DNA from 3 places in the Caballeronia sp. KNU42 genome. Region 1 is predicted to be linked to each of the others. Evidence: predicted binding sites of a transcription regulator. Region 1 holds the regulator's gene; each other region holds the start of a gene.
What was found. The regulator HrcA, encoded in region 1, represses chaperone genes, less so after heat shock. The targets are predictions, from matches to a motif close to TTAGCACTCNNNNNNNNNGAGTGCTAA.
Positions count from the first base shown of each region.

Region 2: ACSOSP_RS19630 (co-chaperone GroES) is a predicted target of HrcA. The motif match lies at 2,047-2,073, and genes of this name have one in related genera.
Region 3: rpoH (RNA polymerase sigma factor RpoH) is a predicted target of HrcA. The motif match lies at 1,715-1,741, and genes of this name have one in related genera.

Region 1 covers NZ_CM132388.1:3,484,337-3,488,555, forward strand. Annotated here, with positions in the region: gene recN (DNA repair protein RecN) at 1-1,053, opposite strand, end outside; gene ACSOSP_RS15745 (NAD kinase) at 1,061-1,963, opposite strand; gene hrcA (heat-inducible transcriptional repressor HrcA) at 2,185-3,204, shown strand; gene hemH (ferrochelatase) at 3,395-4,219, shown strand, end outside.
Region 2 covers NZ_CM132389.1:127,448-131,666, forward strand. Annotated here, with positions in the region: gene ACSOSP_RS19620 (ABC transporter substrate-binding protein) at 1-47, opposite strand, end outside; gene ACSOSP_RS19625 (LLM class flavin-dependent oxidoreductase) at 469-1,827, shown strand; gene ACSOSP_RS19630 (co-chaperone GroES) at 2,100-2,393, shown strand; gene groL (chaperonin GroEL) at 2,407-4,047, shown strand.
Region 3 covers NZ_CM132388.1:3,299,227-3,303,445, forward strand. Annotated here, with positions in the region: gene cyoC (cytochrome o ubiquinol oxidase subunit III) at 1-197, shown strand, start outside; gene cyoD (cytochrome o ubiquinol oxidase subunit IV) at 198-530, shown strand; gene rpoH (RNA polymerase sigma factor RpoH) at 723-1,658, opposite strand; gene ACSOSP_RS14920 (acyloxyacyl hydrolase) at 2,042-2,608, shown strand; gene ACSOSP_RS14925 (nuclear transport factor 2 family protein) at 2,654-3,049, shown strand; gene leuA (2-isopropylmalate synthase) at 3,250-4,219, opposite strand, start outside.

The DNA of each region.
Region 1 (4,219 bases):
CGCCTTGGCAACCGCCGCGCGCAGCGCGTCGAGATCGGCGGCGGCATCGAGCGCTGCCAGCTGCCTGCGCCGCTCGGCATGCTCCTCGGGCAACGCTTCGGGTTGCATGCGGAACTTGCGCGCAGCCGAATGCAGTTGCTCCATCCGATGCTCAACCTGCGCGAGGCGGTTCGGATCGAGTTCGAGCCGCTGCGCATAATGCGAGAGCGAATACGACGCTTCCTGCAATTGAATCTCGGCAGGTTCGAGCGAAGCCAGCACGTCGGCAAGGGCAGGGTCGATATCGACCAGACCGCGCAGCTTCGAGACGATGGAAGAGAGTTGCGTGATCATGGCTTCGTCCGACTCGGACAGCGCGTTCAGCGCACCTTGCACACCGTCGATCAAACTCGCCGAATGCGATAGCCGATGATGCTCGGCGCTCACTTCTTCCCACTCGCCTGGCTGCGGCGCGAGTTTGTCGAGTTCGCTCAACTGCCATGCAAGACGCTCGCGCTCCAGTTGCAACTCGCGATCGCGGTTTTGCGCCAGTTCGACTGCCTGCGTGGCGTCGCGCCAGACCCTATGCGTCCGCGCCACTTTTTGCGCTGAATCGAGAAGGCCCGCGTGGGTATCGAAGAGTTCGCGCTGAGCGTCGGGACGCATCAGCAATTGATGCGCGTGCTGGCCGTGGATGTCGACGAGCATTTCGCTCAGTTCACGCAACTGCACGAGCGTCGCCGGCGTACCGTTGATAAACGCCCGCGAACGCCCGCTCGAATCGACCACACGGCGCAGCATGACGGTGTCGGCATCGCCAACTGCCAGCGCGTGCTCGTCCAGCCAGCGCGAGACTTGCGCGTGGGTCGAAAACTCGGCGGTGATGTCCGCCCGCGCTTCTCCGGTGCGCACAATGCTGGCGTCGGCCCGCGCGCCGAGCGTGAGCGCGAGGGCGTCGATGAGAATCGACTTGCCGGCGCCGGTTTCGCCTGAAAATACGGTGAAGCCGCGCTCGAACTCGAGGTCTAGCGCGGCGACAATGACGAAGTCGCGAATCGAGAGATGACGGAGCATGGGCGTCTTAGAGTTTCGTGGCGTCTTCGTGCGAGGGATATTCGTTCCAGTGCAGCTTCTTGCGCAGCGTGGCGTAGTGGCTATAGCCAATCGGGTGCAACACCGGCACGGTATGGCGCGAACGCCGCACTTCAATGGTGTCGTTCAATTCGACAGCGGTAAACGACTGCATGTCGAAATTCACGTTCACGTCGCGCCCGCCAATAATCTGGATATCCACCTGAGAGTCGTCGGGTAGCACGATCGGACGGTTGGACAGTGAATGCGGCGCAATGGGCACCAGTACGAACCCCTGCAATTGCGGATGCAGGATCGGTCCGGACGAGGACAGCGCGTACGCGGTCGACCCCGTGGGTGTGGCGACAATCAGCCCGTCCGAGCGCTGGTTGTACATGAAGCGTCCATCCACCGACACGCGCAGTTCCGCCATGCCTGAGAAACCGCTCCGATTCACCACGACGTCATTGAACGCCAGCGCGTGATAGATCGGCTGGCCGTCCCGGACAATGCGCGCTTCCAGCAAGGTCCGCTCTTCGCGCTCGAAACTGCCGGCGAGCATCTGCGGCACGAGCTCGTGCATTTCGGCCAGCGTGATGTCCGTGATGAAACCGAGCCGCCCGTGGTTGACGCCGATCAGCGGCGTGCGATATGGCGCGAGCTGCCGCCCAATGCCTAGCATGGTGCCGTCGCCGCCGAGCACGACCGCCACGTCCGCGCGCGCGCCAATTTCCTGTGCGCTCAAGGCCGGGTAGTCGGTCACGCCGACGTCATCCGCCGTTTCGGTTTCGAACACGACGTCGAAGCCGCGTTTCACGATGCAAGCGGCGAGCGCCGTCAGCGGCTCCCTGATGCCGGGCGTATTGTTGCGCCCCACGAGCGCGACAGTCTTGAATTGGGTCCCAATTTCCATGCCGGCATTACACCATAGGTGAGTGTCGAAAAGAACCGTGCGCCTGCCCGCGGCGCTTAGGAGTTGTGTGTATACGCCAAGCCCCGGGCGCGACGGGGAATTGTCGCTAGAATGGTGTGGATCATGAATTGATGACGGGTGAATGACAAACCAGCCTCAACCGTCGTCGCCCTTTTTTGCTGTGCTCGCTGTTTCCTTACACGTTGAGCTAAAATTTCCCCATGCTAGACCCCCGTGCCCAGACCCTCCTCAAGACGCTGATCGAGCGCTATATAGCCGAAGGTCAGCCGGTCGGTTCCCGCACGCTGTCGCGCTACTCCGGCCTCGAGCTCAGCCCTGCCACCATCCGCAACGTCATGTCGGACCTGGAAGACCTTGGCTTGGTGGTGAGTCCGCATACGTCGGCGGGGCGGATTCCCACGCCGCGCGGTTACCGGCTCTTCGTGGACACCATGCTCACCGTCGAAACCACCGACGACGAAGCCATGACCTCCGCCGTCAAGATCAAGCTGCAGGGCGGCGAGCCGGCGAAGATCGTGGCTGCCGCGGCGAGCGTGCTCTCGAACCTGTCCACGTTCGCTGGCGTCATTCTCACGCCGCGCCGCAGCCACATGTTCAAGCAGATCGAGTTCATGCGCCTGTCCGACAAGCGCATCCTGCTGATCATAGTGACGCCTGAAGGCGACGTGCAGAACCGCATCATGGCCACTCAACGCGACTACTCGCCGTCGCAGCTCACCGAGGCGTCGAACTATATCAACGCGAATTTCGCCGGGCTGTCCTTCGACGAAGTACGCCGCCGACTGCGCGAGGAAATCGACGCGTTGCGCGGCGACATGACCTCGCTCATGCAGGCAGCGGTGGCCGCGAGCGTCGACGAAACGGATCAAGGCGACACCCTGCTGATTTCTGGCGAGCGCAACCTGCTGGAAGTGGCGGATCTTTCCTCCGACATGGCGCGGCTGCGCAAGCTCTTCGACGTGTTCGACCAAAAGACGAGTCTCCTTCAATTACTCGACGTATCGAGCCACGCGCAAGGCGTGCAGATTTTTATCGGCGGAGAGTCGAATCTCGTACCGATCGAGGAAATGAGCGTTGTGACAGCGCCCTATGAGGTGAACGGGAAGATCGTAGGTACGCTGGGGGTGATCGGACCCACGCGGATGGCATACAACCGCGTGATTCCAATCGTCGATATCACCGCGCGCCTGTTGTCCCTCTCGCTCAGTAGCCAGCAATAGTGCGATAAGTCTGCAATAAGCCGTCTGCCGGTCCGGTCCGCAAAATGCTGCGAAGCCCTCCGGCAGACAACCCATCTTGCCTTGCCCCAGCCTCGTTCACCACTCGGCCGTTCGGTCGATGTTGCGTTCCGAAACCCGCCGCTATAATGGGTTTCACTTACTTCCACGGGCTTCACAGCCTCTTTCCTTTATGCGCTACGACCTCGAGTTGCCTTCGCAGCCTTCCGCTTCGCATCGCGTTGCGGTGCTGCTGATCAACCTCGGCACGCCGGATGCGCCCACGCCCAAGGCGGTGCGCAAATACCTCGCGCAGTTCTTGTCGGACCCGCGCGTGGTGGAAATTCCTGCGCTCGCGTGGCAAGTCATCCTGCGGTTGGCCATCCTGCCGTTCCGGGGCCGGGCGTCGGCGAAAAAATATGCCCAGGTCTGGCTGCCCGAAGGCTCGCCGTTGCGTGTGTATACGGAAAAGCAGGTTGAGGCGTTGCGGCGGTTATTCATGGTGAACGACTATCACGTGATCGTGGACTACGCCATGCGCTACGGCACGCCCGGCATTCCGGCCATGATGAATCAACTCAAGCTGGAAGGCGCTGAGCGCGTACTGCTCGTACCCATGTATCCGCAATATTCGTCGTCGACCACGGCCACCGCGTTCGACGACGCGTTTAATGCCTTGCGGCGCGTGCGCAATCAGCCGGAGCTGCGCACCATCCGCCAATATGCGGACCATCCGGCCTATATTGGTGCGCTGGCCGAGCAGGTGCGGGACTATTGGCGGCATCACGGCCAGCCGGACTTCGCGGCCGGGGACCGGCTGGTGCTGAGTTTCCACGGCGTGCCAAAGCGCACCATGGATCTTGGCGATCCATACCATGATCAGTGTCAACAGACCGGCTCGTTGCTGATGGCGGCGCTTGGGTTGTCACCGGTGGAATGCCGGGTGACATTCCAGTCGCGTTTTGGCCGGGCAGAATGGCTGCAGCCCTATACAGCGCCGTCGCTCGCCGAACTCGGA
Region 2 (4,219 bases), on a different replicon from region 1:
AACAGCAGCGACCCCATGAAAGCTGCGGTGAGAAGTTTGATTTTCATTATGTGTTGGTCTGCGCAGTTGTAGATAGAGCGAGCACCTAAGCGGTGCGTCACAGCCGGGAATGTAGCAGCGCACCGGGCCGTAACGAACCATCGATTCGTGTTGTGCTAAGCGCCAGACGGAATAATCAAGACGGTTAATCAGACCGGAACCTCACCGATTCACCCGACGCGTGGATTACTTCAGGCAGTTTCAACAGATCGTCGGACGTGATTTGCTGATCGTGGACCGGTGTCCGCAACCACACGCTCACCGCCCACGGCCTGAATGGCAACCTTGCAGATGTTTTCGTGGTTTAGCGCCATGCATTTGCCGTTGCGCTGAATATGCAAAGCAAAAATCGTTGATTGGTGAAAACGTGCGGAAGCTCAAGAATATGCGTCCAGCCATCCAAACCGCCCAACGACGTGGAGCAAACCAATGAGCAAGGCGAAGCGGCAGATCAAGCTAGGTGCTTTCCTGATGGAGACGGGCCACCATATTGCCGCCTGGCGTCATCCTGAGACGCATCGGGCGGGTGGGCTCGATTTCTCACACTACGCTGAACTCGCGCAGATCGCCGAGCGTTCGAAATTCGACGCGGTGTTTTTCGCGGACAGCGTAGGCATCCGGGATACGAATCTCGCATCGCTCTCGCGCACGGCCCGCGCCGACCACTTCGAACCGCTGACCCTGCTGGCCGCCTTGTCGGTAGTCACGAAGAACATCGGCTTGATCGCGACCGTATCCACCACGTTCAATGAACCGTTCAACGTCGCACGCAAGTTCGCTTCTCTCGACCACTTGAGCGGCGGACGCTCGGGCTGGAACCTGGTTACCTCCAGCAGCGAAACGGAAGCGCTCAACTTCGGCTTCGAGCAACATCCCGCTCACGCAGTTCGCTACGAACGCGCACGCGAATTCCATGACGTCGTCGCAGGCCTCTGGGACAGCTGGGAAGACGACGCTTTCATCCGCGACCGTGAAAGCGGGATCTATTTCGATCCTGACAAGCTGCATACGCTGGACCATCGCGGCCCGCATTTCAAGGTGCGCGGCCCGCTCAACATCGCCCGCTCGCCGCAGGGCTGGCCAGTGGTCGTGCAGGCCGGAGCATCGGATGCCGGCCGCGAGCTTGCCGCGCAGACCGCCGAGGTGATCTTCGTTGCGCACCAGACCCTCGATGAAGCCAAGGCGTTCTATCAGGACGTCAAGGGGCGGCTCATCAAATACGGCCGGCAACCTGAGGATCTGAAGATCATGCCGGGTATCTTCCCGGTCATCGGCAGGACGCTTGAAGAGGCACACGCGAAGTTCGACGCGCTACAGGACCTCATTCACCCCGATGTCGGCCTCGCATTGCTGTCGAAAATGACCGGCAGTGTTGATTTGTCGAAGTATCCCATCGACGGGCCGCTGCCCGACCTGCCGGAAACGAATGGCGGCAAAAGCCGGCAGCAATTGCTCTTCGATCTGGCGCGCCGCGAGAACCTGAGCATTCGTGACCTGTATCTGCGCATAGCCGGCGCTCGTGGACACCAGCAAGTCGTTGGCACTCCGGAGAGTATTGCCGATCAATTGCAGCAGTGGTTCGAGGAAGAAGGCGCGGACGGCTTCAACATCATGTCGCCATGGTTGCCGGGCGGGCTGACCGAGTTTGCCGAGCTGGTGGTACCGGAGTTGCAGCGGCGCGGCCTGTTTCGCACCGAGTATGAAGGCACGACGTTACGCGAGAATCTCGGACTGCCACGTCCGGAAAATCGCTACGTGCAGGCTATACAGAAGCGCGCAGCGGGCTGAACCACCCGGGCGCTCGCTATAGAACAGCCGCCAATCCAGCACTGCCGAGCACGATCGTAAACACGCGCGCCAAGGGGCTTTGCTAAAGCGGCCCGCTGGCGCCGCGTGACACGCGTGATGTACGCACTCGAAGCACCACGGCCAAATGCCAAACGCCGATAACGTTTCATGTATTCGTTATTGGATCGAGCCACCGCAGATTCCTATACTCAATTCCTGTTAGCACCCGTCTTCGAGGAGTGCTACTCATTCACCACAATTGGAATCCAACCATGAGCCTACGTCCGCTACACGACCGCGTGATCATCAAGCGCCTCGACCAGGAAACAAAAACCTCATCGGGCATTGTTATTCCCGAAAGCGCCGCTGAAAAGCCTGACCAGGGTGAAGTCATTGCGGTCGGTCCCGGCAAGCGTGATAGCGACGGCAAGCGCATCGAGCCCGACCTGAAGGTCGGCGAGCGCGTGCTCTTCGGAAAATATGCCGGCCAGCAGGTCAAGGTAGACGGCAACGAACTGCTCGTGCTGCGCGAAGAAGACATTGTCGCCGTAGTCACCCAACAATAACGGAGCTTCAGAAATGGCAGCCAAGGAAATTGTCTTTAGCGATAGCGCACGATCGAAACTGGTCGAAGGCGTCAACATCCTCGCCAACGCAGTGAAAGTAACGCTTGGGCCCAAAGGCCGCAATGTCGTGCTGGAGCGCAGCTTCGGCTCGCCGATCGTGACCAAGGACGGTGTATCGGTCGCGAAGGAAATCGAGCTGGCCGACAAGCTGCAAAATATCGGCGCGCAACTGGTTAAGGAAGTCGCGTCGCGCACCAGCGACGACGCCGGTGACGGCACCACTACAGCCACCGTGCTGGCGCAGGCGATCGTACGCGAAGGGCTGAAATACGTGGCTGCGGGTCTCAACCCGCTGGATCTGAAGCGCGGCATCGACAAGGCCGTGATCGCCGCTGCCGAAGAACTAAAGAAGATCAGCAAGCCCACCACGACCAGCAAGGAAATTGCCCAGGTCGCGACCATCTCGGCTAACGGCGAAGAATCGATCGGCCAGCGGATTGCCGAGGCGATCGATCGTGTCGGCAAGGAAGGCGTGATCACGGTCGAAGACGGCAAGTCGCTCGAAGATGAACTCAATGTGGTTGAAGGATTGCAATTCGATCGTGGCTACCTGTCGCCCTATTTCATCAACGATCAGGATAAACAGGTCGCCGTTCTCGACGAACCGTTCGTCTTGCTGCATGACAAGAAGGTATCGAATATCCGCGATCTGCTGCCGGTGCTGGAACAGGTTGCGAAGGCGGGACGACCGCTGCTGATCATCGCTGAAGATGTCGAGGGTGAAGCGCTCGCGACGCTCGTGGTCAACAATATCCGCGGCATCCTGAAGACAGTCGCGGTTAAAGCGCCGGGCTTTGGCGATCGTCGCAAGGCATTGCTCGAAGACATCGCGATCCTGACCGGCGGCCAGGTGATCGCAGAAGAAACCGGTCTCACGCTGGAAAAAGCGACATTGGCTGAACTGGGCCAGGCCAAGCGCATTGAAGTGGGCAAGGAAAACACCATCGTGATCGACGGCGCCGGCGACACGAAGAATATCCAGGCACGCGTCAAGCAGATCCGTGTGCAGATCGACGAAGCCAGTTCCGACTACGATAGCGAAAAGCTGCAGGAACGCGTAGCGAAACTGGCCGGCGGCGTAGCGGTGATCAAGGTGGGCGGTGCAACCGAGATCGAGGTCAAGGAGAAAAAGGATCGCGTTGACGATGCGCTGCACGCGACGCGTGCAGCAGTTGAAGAAGGCATCGTGCCGGGTGGCGGCGTTGCGCTCGTTCGCGTCAAGCAGGCAATCAGCGGCCTGAAGGGCGCCAACGCGGACCAGGACGCCGGGGTGAAGATCGTGCTGCGCGCATTGGAAGAACCATTGCGCCAGATCGTCACGAACGCGGGCGAGGAAGCCAGCGTGGTCGTCGCGAGGGTCGCCGAGGGTACGGGCAACTTTGGCTACAACGCGCAGACGGGTGAATACGGTGACCTGGTCGAATCGGGCGTGCTCGATCCGACCAAAGTGACGCGCACCGCGCTGCAAAACGCCGCATCTATCGCTGGCCTCCTGCTCACGACTGATGCAACGGTAACCGAAGCGCCGAAAAATGCAGCCCCTGCGGGTCCTGCCGGTGGACCGGGCGCCGGCGGACCTGGCTTCGATTTCTGAGGCTTTCTCACTTGTAAGCAGGCGGGCACGTCAGGGCGTCCGGTTTCAGACGCTTCGACGTGCGCTTCGGACTCGTGACGCAGCGGCTCGCCACGTTCTACGCTTGCTCGATCTTTCCTTCACGCAGTCCTTATCAATCCTTTCGCTCTGCATGCACGAGCGTGCCGTCCCT
Region 3 (4,219 bases), 190 kb from region 1:
CGCTGGTCGCAACCCACGGCTTGCACGTAACGGTTGGCCTGATCTGGATGGTGGTCCTGGCCATCCAGGTCATCGGCAACAAGAAAGTCACCCAACGCGATCTGACGCGCCTCACGTGTCTCAGCCTCTTCTGGCACTTTCTGGACATCGTGTGGATTTGCGTCTTTACCTTTGTTTATCTGACGAGCGTCGTATAAATGGCACACGCACATTCAATCGATACCGGCGCGGGCCACGGCAGCATGCGCTCGTATGTCATTGGCTTCGTCCTGTCGGTCGTGCTGACGGCCGCGGCTTTTGGACTGGTCATGCAACAGGCGTTGGGGCCGACCGAGACGATCATCGCGATCGCGGTGCTCGCGTTCGTCCAAATCCTCGTGCACCTGGTGTTCTTCCTGCATATGAACACGTCTTCATCGCAGCGATGGAACGTGCTCGCGTTCGGCTTCACCGTGATGGTGGCGGTGATCCTGATCGGCGGGACGTTGTGGGTCCTGCATAACGTCGGCGCGCACATGATGTCGCGCTAGGCCGCAGACGGACTGCCGGCTGAACGCTGGGCGGCGCCATGGGGAAACCTCTGGCGCCGTTTTTTTGGGGTACGCGTCGCGCACACGCAAATCGAGCAGGCAAAGAAAAGCCCGCCGTCTTTCGACGGCGGGCTTTCAACTCTTCCCTATGCACCGCTAGAAATCAGGTGGCGAAAGTTCTGCCTTCAACCCTTAAGCGTATTCAGTCAGCGCCGAACGCATTTTCTTCATTGCGCTGGCTTCGATCTGACGAATTCGTTCAGCCGATACGCCAAACTCGTCAGCAAGTTCATGCAGCGTCTTGCCACCCGAGCCATCGTCTTCCACTTCAAGCCAGCGCGCCTGAACGATCCGGCGGCTGCGTTCGTCGAGCGACTCGAGGGCGGTCGACAACCCTTCGCTTTGCAGCTTGTCGAACTGACGCGAAGCCAGCACGTTGGTCGGCTCATTGTGCGAGTCGGCGAGATACGCGATAGGCGCATACGATTCCTCGCCGTCATCGATCTGACCTTCCAGCGCGATGTCCCCGCCTGAAAGACGCGTTTCCATCTCCGACACTTCTTCGCGCTTCACATTCAGCTCTTTCGCCAGGCTATCAACCTCGTCCGGCGTGAACGCGTTATGTCCCGTCTTGTGGCTGCGAAGGTTGAAAAAGAGCTTGCGCTGCGCCTTCGTGGTCGCCACTTTCACCGTGCGCCAGTTGCGCAGGATGTACTCGTGAATCTCAGCCTTGATCCAGTGCATGGCATATGACACCAGCCGCACGTTCTGTTGCGGATCGAAGCGCTTCACGGCTTTCATCAAGCCGATATTGCCTTCCTGAATCAGGTCGGCGTGGGGCAGGCCGTATCCCAGGTAATTGCGGGCAATCGATACCACCAGCCGCAGGTGCGACAGCACGAGCTGACGAGCGGCGTCCAGGTTGTCGTTGTCACGGAATTCGGTGGCGTACTGACGTTCTTCCGACGGCGTTAGCATCGGAATCCGGTTGACAGCCGAAATGTAGGCGTCGATGTTGCCGATCTGGCCAGTCAACATGGACGACTGCGCAAACGTCAGCGCACCTGCCGAAGCGGCCTTGGCCGGCGCCGAGTGTCCAGTGTTCGGGAGGGTCATCGCATTGGTCACGCTTGTGTGCTCCTTATCAACAAAAAACCCGATGAAAAACCGGGTCTAGCAGGATATTAGCACTCTGCTATTTCGAGTGCTAAGGATTAGAGGTGCGTTGTGTGGTGGAGTTCCCATACGCTATTAGAATCTTCGTTCCAATAGGCTCTAAGTGGTTTCCCGCACTGTTACACGCCGCGAAACACTCTCTTTGTCAAAGTTACCGAAAGAAATTTGCAAGATTTCGCACGATTCAACCGCCAACCGGACTTCGACGAAACTTTATTCCGTGTTTTCCCCATTCAGCAGAACTCTTCCGAGCACTTTTTTGAGAGCGTCTCTAAAATGGCGCTTGCTGCATTAGTGACAAGCCCGACTTGTGAGAATCCCGTTCTGGAGTATTCATGCAGAAGAACAAAAGTGTCTGGCAAAAGCGCTCTTTTTATGGTGCGTTGTTTGGTGCGTTGGTCCTGACTTCGGCCACTGCCCGCGCCGATCAGTTCGGCGTGCAGATCGCGGGCGGGGTTGCCGACCATGACGTCCGGAAGGCGGATGTCGGTGTGGTCTGGGACCCTAACTGGACCTGGTGGGAAATCGGCGGCTTCCACTTCACCGTTGTGGGCGAAGCCCACGTGGCCTACTGGGATATACGCGAAAGCCAGGCATCGAATCCGGGAATCTGGGAATTCGGCGTGACGCCGGTGTTCCGCTTCATCAAGAGTTCGGGATGGTTTCGGCCCTATGTGGAAGCGGGCGTGGGCGTACGTCTCCTGTCACACGTTCGTGAAACCGAGACGCGTACCTTCTCTTCGGCCTTTCAGTTTGCTGACGTAGTGGGCGTCGGAGCCCAATTCGGCGCTCATCAAAACTACCAGGCTGGCTTCCGGTTTCAGCATTTATCCAACGGCGGTATCGAACACCCGAATCCTGGTATAAATTTCAGCCAGATATATTTGCAATACAACTTCTGACGGGGACCGTGTCCATCGGTTCCTCAAGTGTGAGAGGAACTGCAGATGCCGGCACAACCCATCGATACGCCCATCGAGGCAATCCGCGAACTTGAGCGCGAGCGTTTTCGCGCGATGGTCGACGGTGACGGCGAATTGCTGGACGCGCTGCTGGCGGAGAACGCCAGCTACGTCCACACCAATGGCAAGCGCGAGACGAAGCGTCAGTTTATTGATGCGATCACGGCGGGCCGCAGGCGTTATCGGCAGATCGAGATCCAGTCGCAGGACGTGATGCCGGGCGGGCGGGACACGTGGATCGTGTTTGGCCGCGCTTTGCTCGAGATGGAGTCGAAGAACGGCGCCTTGCTGTTTCCCATCGCGTATACGGCCATCCACATCCAGGTCGATAAGCAATGGCAGTTGCTCGCAATGCAGGCGACACGCGTGGCGCTGGATTAGCACCGTTTCGACGCCGTTCGATGGAGCGTCGCGGTTCGACCGGCGGGGCGGCGCCTCGTGAGCGCCGGCCGCCATGTCGATACCGGTTGTCGTGTTTTATCGCCTGCTTCGCGAATGCCTGCCGCGCTGAGCAAGAAAGCGGTGCCTGATAACACCACCGCTCGTCACTTAGTTACTTCTTGCCTCAAAACCAAACCCCTTCACGCCGCGACCGCTTCGCTTTCCACTTCCTTGCGCCCAACCCAGCGCACGCGATTGACCGCGCTGACAATGGCATCGGCGACCGCCTGAGTTGCGTTCGCATTCACCGCAACGCCGAACCGCATGGCCTGGTCGCCAATCCGGCAGCCGATGAACACCGCCGTCTCACCCTTCGCGGTCGCGGCGGTTTCAAACGATGTCACCTCGATCGACACACCGGCCACGCTGGCTACCGCTGCTGCGATTGCCTGCGCTTGCGCTTCGTCGGCGACCGCGGATACGGGCAGCTTCACGTGGCGTCCATCGAAGTAAATAGTCGATGCATCGCGCGACGCCGGGCCTTGCGCATCGAAGTATTCGCGCTGGAACAACGCGCAAATGGCTTCGCCGGACACTTCCGCGCCGGAGGCGTCGGCGACTTTCTGCACGGCGTGGCTGAATTCGATCTGCACGCGGCGCGGCGGCGTGAAGCCCAGCCCGCGTTCAAGCAGGTACGTCGCGCCGCCTTTACCCGACTGGCTGTTCACGCGGATCACGGCATCGTAGCTGCGGCCAAGATCGGCAGGGTCGATGGGCAGATACGGCACGTCCCATATCGTGCCCGGTTCACGCTGGGCGAAACCCTTGCGGATGGCATCCTGATGTGAGCCGGAGAAGGCCGTGAACACGAGATCGCCGGCATACGGATGCCGCGGATGTACCGGAATCTGGTTGCATCGCTCGACCACGCGGCGCACGCCGTCGATATCCGAAAAATCCAGACCGGGGTCGATACCCTGCGTGTACAAATTCATCGCGAGCGTGACGAGATCCACGTTGCCCGTGCGCTCGCCGTTGCCAAAGAGGCAGCCTTCCACGCGATCGGCGCCGGCAAGGATCGCGAGTTCCGCTGCGGCGACTGCCGTGCCGCGATCGTTATGCGGATGCACCGAAAGCACGATGCTGTCGCGGAAACTCATGTTGCGATCC